One region of the Streptomyces sp. NPDC002896 genome, then DNA from elsewhere that is predicted to be linked to it. Evidence: riboswitches for the same ligand, from Rfam matches in the RefSeq annotation. Region 1 holds a riboswitch; each other region holds the start of a gene.
What was found. A riboswitch is a leader RNA that binds a small molecule or an ion and turns the genes downstream of it on or off. The one in region 1 is predicted to bind S-adenosylmethionine.
Positions count from the first base shown of each region.

Region 2: linked by a shared signal. The riboswitch ahead of ABT009_RS21430 (aminotransferase class V-fold PLP-dependent enzyme) and the one ahead of thrC (threonine synthase) in region 1 are both predicted to bind S-adenosylmethionine.
Region 3: linked by a shared signal. The riboswitch ahead of ABT009_RS34905 (DUF1684 domain-containing protein) and the one ahead of thrC (threonine synthase) in region 1 are both predicted to bind S-adenosylmethionine.

Region 1 covers NZ_JBEOVA010000021.1:28,178-30,374, reverse strand. Annotated here, with positions in the region: gene thrC (threonine synthase) at 1-1,281, opposite strand, end outside; SAM riboswitch class I at 1,275-1,432, opposite strand; gene ABT009_RS31445 (glucosyl-3-phosphoglycerate synthase) at 1,605-2,197, shown strand, end outside.
Region 2 covers NZ_JBEOVA010000010.1:387,395-389,591, reverse strand. Annotated here, with positions in the region: gene trpD (anthranilate phosphoribosyltransferase) at 1-726, shown strand, start outside; SAM riboswitch class IV at 858-974, shown strand; gene ABT009_RS21430 (aminotransferase class V-fold PLP-dependent enzyme) at 1,149-2,197, shown strand, end outside.
Region 3 covers NZ_JBEOVA010000026.1:27,964-30,160, forward strand. Annotated here, with positions in the region: gene ABT009_RS34905 (DUF1684 domain-containing protein) at 131-961, opposite strand; SAM riboswitch class IV at 1,313-1,422, opposite strand; gene ABT009_RS34910 (alpha-N-arabinofuranosidase) at 1,700-2,197, shown strand, end outside.

The DNA.
Region 1 (2,197 bases):
GGGGCCGCTGGTCGGGGCCACCGCGTCCAGCGTCTTGAGGCCGTCGCCCGTGTTGAGGACGACCGTGGTCAGCGACGGGTCCAGGACGCCGTTCTCGATCAGCTTGCGGGTGACGCCGACGGTCACGCCGCCCGCCGTCTCCGCGAAGATGCCCTCCGTGCGGGCCAGCAGCTTGATCGCGTCGACGATCTGCTCGTCGTCGACGTCCTCGACGGCGCCACCCGTGCGGCGGGCGATGTCCAGGACGTAGGGGCCGTCGGCCGGGTTGCCGATGGCGAGGGACTTGGCGATGGTGTTCGGCTTCTGCGGCCGCACCACGTCGTGCCCGGCCTTGAAGGCCGCCGACACCGGGGAGCAGCCCTCCGCCTGGGCACCGAAGATCTTGTACGGCTTGTCCTCGACCAGACCGAGCTTGATCAGCTCCTGCAGACCCTTGTCGATCTTCGTGAGCTGGGAGCCGGAGGCGATCGGGATCACCAGCTGGTCCGGGATCTGCCAGCCGAGCTGCTCGCAGATCTCGTACGCGAGGGTCTTGGAGCCCTCGCCGTAGTACGGCCGGAGGTTGACGTTGACGAAGCCCCAGCCCTCGCCCAGCGGGTCGCCGATGAGCTCGGAGCAGAAGCGGTTGACGTCGTCGTAGTTGCCCTCGATGCCGACGAGATCGCCGCCGTAGACCGCGGCCATGACGACCTTGCCCTGCTCGAGGTCGTGCGGGATGAACACGCAGGAGCGGAAGCCGGCGCGGGCGGCGGCGGCGCCGACGGCACCGGCCAGGTTGCCCGTCGAGGAGCAGGAGAGCGTGGTGAAGCCGAAGGCGCGGGCGGCCTCGAGGGCCTGGGCGACGACGCGGTCCTTGAAGGAGTGCGTCGGGTTGCCGGAGTCGTCCTTGATGAACAGACCGCCGGTGACGCCGAGTTCGCGGGCGAGGTTGTCGGCCTTGACGAGCTTGGTCCAGCCGGGGTTCAGGTTCGGCTTGCTGGCCACGTCCGCCGGGACGGGCAGCAGCGGTGCGTACCGCCAGATGTTGTCGGGGCCGGCCTCGATCTGCTTGCGCAGGCCCTCGGGGTCACCGGTCGGCAGGTCGTATGCGACTTCGAGCGGACCGAAACAGATTTCGCAGGCGAAGATCGGACCGAGCGGGAACCGCTCGCCGCACTCGCGACAGGAGAGCGCGGAGGCGGGGCCGAGGTCGACGGCCTTCGCGGTGTCGGTTCCGGCGGTGTCCGTGTCGGTGGTGGCAACAGTCTGCGCAGCCATGGAGGCGAGGCCCTTTCTCCTCATCTTCCTCACGACGCATCTCGCCGTGAGACGGATTTGGCACCTTCCCTAGCCGGGGCCTCGCGGAAATGATCAACATCGATCGGTACGAGAACCGGCTGGAGGGTTGCCGGGGCTTCAACGGGCCGTGTCCCTCTGCCCCTCTGGATGAGCGGTATGGCGCCGGGCCGTGCGGGTCCCGGAGCGTTTGTTCGCGCCATGACCCCCGACATGCGATGGTCATCCGCGTTGTTCAAGACTGTAACCGAAGGCCAGGACAGTTGAGGTAGTCGTCCGAACCGCGAGATGGATCACAGGCAGTGGTCCCAGTGAGGGGGCACCAGAACGTGCTGGATGAAGTCGAGCGCTGGCTGAGCACGCGCTCCTGGTCGGTGACCGACCGTCCGCTCCGTCAGCTGATCGCGGCGAAGCGCGCCACCGGACAGACGGTGAGCGTCGTGCTGCCCGCGCTCAACGAGGAGAAGACGGTCGGCGACATCGTCGCGGTGATCCGCCGGGAGCTGATGACCCGGGCCGTTCCACTCGTCGACGAGCTCGTCGTGGTCGATTCCGGTTCGACGGACCGTACGGCCGAGGTCGCGGCGGCGGCCGGCGCCCGCGTCGTCCACCGCGACGAGATCCTGCCGCGCATACCGGCACTCCCCGGCAAGGGCGAGGTCCTGTGGCGTTCGCTGCTCGTGACCAGCGGCGACATCGTCGCCTTCGTCGACGCGGACCTGAAGGAGTTCTCCGCGGACTTCGTCTCCGGCATAGTCGGCCCGCTGCTCACCGAGCCCGGCGTCGACCTGGTCAAGGCGATGTACGACCGCCCGCTCGGCGCCGAGCTCTCGTCCGGCACCGCCGCGGGCGAGGGGGGTCGCGCCGGAGGCGCCCAGGGCGGCCGGGTCACCGAGCTGATGGCCCGCCCGCTGCTGAACAT
Region 2 (2,197 bases), on a different contig from region 1:
GCGGGTACCGGGGCCAAGGTCATCAAGCACGGCAACCGGGCGGCGTCCTCGGCGAGCGGCTCGTCCGACGTGCTGGAGAAGCTCGGCATCAACCTGGACATGTCGCCCGAGCGTGTGGCGCAGGTGGTGGACGAGGCCGGGATCACCTTCTGTTTCGCGGCCAAGTTCCACCCGGCGATGCGGTTCGTCGGTGCGGTCCGGCGGGATCTGGGGATCGCGACCTCGTTCAACATCCTCGGCCCGCTGACCAACCCCGCCCGGGTCACCGCCTCCGCGATCGGCTGCTTCGACACCCGGATGGCGGGGCTCATGGCCGGTGTACTGGCCGAGCGCGGCTCGTCCGCGCTGGTGTTCCGCGGCGACGACGGGCTCGACGAGCTGACGACGACCTCCACCTCGCGGGTGTGGGTCGTGCGGGACGGGGCGGTGCGCGAGGAGAGCTTCGACCCGCGGGACGTCGGGATCGAGCTGGTACCGGTGGAGGCGCTGCGGGGCGGCGACGCGTCCCACAACGCCGACGTGGCCCGCCGGCTGCTGGCCGGCGAGCCCGGGCCCGTACGGGACGCCGTGCTGCTCAACTCGGCGGCGGCCCTGGTCGCTTTCTCGCCGGGCGAGGGAGCGCTGGCGGAGCAGATCCGTGCCGGGATGGAGCGGGCCGCGGAGTCGATCGACTCGGGGGCGGCTCGGCGGGTGCTGGAGCGGTGGGTGGCGGCGAGTAACTCGTAGCGAGGTTCGCCTGGCCGCGGGCTGAGCGGGTGCCCTCACCTGCAGCCGGTGGCCGGTTCCCCCGGTGCAACTGCTGTCCGCGATGCGGACAGCAGTTGCACCGGCGCGATCATCTGGCATAGTTCTCGGCAGGTCATGAGCGACAGCGACTAGGCCCCGGCCCGCTGTCCGGCAACCCTCCGTCCGTGGCGGGGTGCCCCGGGTGAAGACCTGGCCGCAGGCAGAGAGGTCTGCGGCAAGCGCGGACCCCTTGTCAGGTTCCTGGGGTCCTGGTCCTCGAGGAGCTGTCTCGTGAGCAAGCGAATGCGATAGGGCGCCAAGCCCCTTCTCGCACACCCCTTTTCACCTTTCACCCTTTTCTGCGCTTGAGCTGTCACGCCTGCTCGCGCAGTCAATTCGCTTAGCTCTCACGGGAGTTCGCCATGTCTGTCTCCACTGCTGTCGCCGACCAGTCCGTTTGCCGTGACATTTCCGGGGCCCTACCCGTTCTGGGGCGCGATGTCCTCGTCCCGCTCGTCACCGGCGGCGAGGTCACGTACGCCGCCCTCGACTACGCCGCGAGCGCCCCGGCCCTGCAGCGCGTCTGGGACGACGTGGCGGCGTACGCGCCGTACTACGGCAGCGTGCACCGCGGCGCCGGGTACCTGTCGCAGCTGTCGACGGAGCTCTTCGAGAACGCGCGTCACGACGTCGAGGAGTTCCTCGGCTGCCGGGAAGGGGACCAGGTGGTCTTCACCCGGTCGACCACCGACTCGCTCAATCTGCTGGCCGCCGCGCTGCCCGAGGGGTGCCAGGTCTTCGTCTTCGAGACCGAGCACCACGCGTCCCTGCTGCCGTGGCGCGAGGCGCGGGTGACGTATCTCGACGCGCCTCGTACGCCGGAAGAGGCTGTGCGGACGCTGGAGCGGGCCCTGGCCGACCGGGACCCTTACGGGCCTGCGCTGGTCTGCGTCACCGGGGCGTCCAACGTGACCGGTGAGCTGTGGCCTGTACGGGAGCTGGCCGCCGCCGCGCATGCGCACGGTGCGCGGATCGTGCTGGACGCCGCCCAGCTCGCACCGCACCACCCTGTGTCCGTACGGGAGTTGGACGTCGACTGGGTCGCCTTCTCCGGGCACAAGCTGTACGCACCGTTCGGCTCCGGCGTGCTCGCCGGCCGTGCCGACTGGCTGCAGGACGCCGAGCCGTACCTGGCGGGTGGCGGCGCCAGCCGCAAGGTCGCACGGCGCACGGACGGTGGACTCGACGTCGAGTGGCACACCACCGCCGCGCGCCACGAGGCCGGTTCGCCCAACGTCATCGGCGCCTACGCGATCGCCTCGGCGTGCAAGGCGCTCACCGAGGCCGGGTTCGACGCCCTGGTCGCGCGGGAGCAGCAGCTCATCTCGGCCGTACGTGCAGGCCTCGCCGAGGTGCCCGAGGTGCGGGTGCTCTCGCTGTTCGGGGACGACGCCCCGCGGGTGGGTGTTCT
Region 3 (2,197 bases), on a different contig from region 1:
CCGACAGCTGAGCTGAAGCCCGGCTCGTGGGGTGATCCGAGGGGACCGAGGGTAACGGTCCCCTACGGAGGGTGGTCGCGGTGCCCGGGTCAGAAACGACAGCGAGCGGATCCGGGCAGGGGCGAGGTGCTCACTGCGCGATCGGCTGCCGCTCGTGGGGAATCTTCTCGCCTGCCTCGATCGCGACCGGGAGCCGGTTCTCGGCGGGCGGCAGCGGGCAGGTCGCGAAGTCGGTGTAGGCGCACGGCAGGTTGGCGGCGCGGTTGAAGTCCAGCACCACGGTGCCGTCGGGGCCGGGGGCGTCGATCTGCAGGGCGCGGTTGGCCGCGTAGGTGGTCACGCCGGAGGTCGCGTCGGTGAACAGCACCATGAGGCTGCCCGGTGTCCGCCCGTTGAACGCGGTCAGGCTCAGCGCACGGCCGTCGAGCTGGAAGTCGATCCGGCCGGGAGCGTCGTAGACGTGCTGCAGCCCTTCGACTGCGGCGCCCACGGTGGTCGGCCGCGGCTCGGCGAAGGGCGTGTAGCGGCCGGTGACCACCCAGCGAGGGTCCGGCGCATACGCGGGGGTCCCGGTGAACGCGGTGCGCAGTGGATGGTGCGGGTGCCGCGGCCGGATCAGGTCCTGGCCGCCGCGCTTGGCGATCTCGATCACCGCGTCTCCCCAGACGGCGTTGACGCCGCCGCGTTCCGGGATGACGCCGAAAGCGTGTCGTCCGTGTACCGCGGTGCCGTCGACGACGAGTTCCTCGCCCTCGCCGAGTACGACCGTGACGCCGTCGTCGCCCGTCGACCAGGTGCCGGGCGCATCCGGGAAGCTCTGGGGGTCGGTGGCCAGCCAGTGCAGGCCGGTGATGGCGAGGAATCCGTGCTCGTGGGCGAGGGCCGACTCCTGCCGGTGGTGCCATGCCTCCCACTCGGCGGCGAAGGTGTCGATGTCGGTGGGGGAGTCCTGGACGGTCATGTGTACTCCTGCGGAATGGGGCACGGATGGTCGGACACGGATGGTCGGACACGGATGGTCGGACACGGATGGTCAGAAGGGCATGCAGGGCGAGGGCGGGGGCGCGGATGCTCAGGGCCGAGCGGAGAAGGTCGGACGGGGACGGATCCCCCGGCAGACGACGGCGTCAGCTACGGCTACGGCTACGGCCGCGTCGACCGGGTGCGGCAACACAGTGCGCTGCTCACCCGGGCCAGATCGACGTGACGGCGGTACACATGCAGCGGGCACTCCAGGACACCGGGACCGGCATGCAGCCCGGGCCTCGCTCCTGTGTCCATCCCGCCACCTCGTCGGTTCCGCCCCTGTGGGGCCTCACGCTTACAGGACACTCGGTCCTGTCGGGTCGTCACCTGGAGCACCCCGCCGCGACAGAGGGTTGCCGGTCAGCCAGCCAGGGCTTGACGCTGACACTCGTCACCGCGTGCGACTCTAACGCTCGCAACGCGCAGCGGACAATCCCCGTCGACGAGCGTGCGCCATGTGATCCGTGGTCCCAGGACCAACCTGTTCGCGCACCTCTCTTGACACTCGCGCAACAACGATGGCAGCTTTTTTATCGATACAAACAACCCAGGCAACCGGTTTCCCTCCTCCGCCTGGTCACCGCAGGTACCGATCTCTCATCGCTGGTCCCGCCGGCCGGCAACCCGAAGCCCGTACAGCTCACGCACGCACCACGCCGACCTGGAGTACTCCGTGTCCAACGCCACCGCGATCATCAACCTCGACCTCGAGGGTCCGAAGATCAGCCGCCATCTCTACGGCCACTTCGCCGAGCATCTCGGCCGCTGCATCTACGGCGGCTTCTGGGTGGGGGAGGACTCGCCGATCCCCAACGAGGGCGGCATCCGGCTGGACGTCGTACAGGCCCTGCGAGCCCTGAACATCCCCAACCTGCGCTGGCCGGGCGGATGTTTCGCCGACGAGTACCACTGGAAGGACGGCATCGGCCCCCGGGACCAGCGTCCCAGGATGGTCAACACCCACTGGGGCAATGTCGAGGAGAACAACCACTTCGGCACCCACGAGTTCATGGCCCTGTGCGAGCTGCTCGGCGCCGAGCCGTACATCAGCGGCAACGTGGGCTCCGGCACCGTCCAGGAGATGAGCGAGTGGGTCGAGTACCTGACCCGCGAGGGCGACAGCCCGATGGTGCGGCTGCGCAAGGCCAACGGCCGCGAGGAGCCGTGGCGC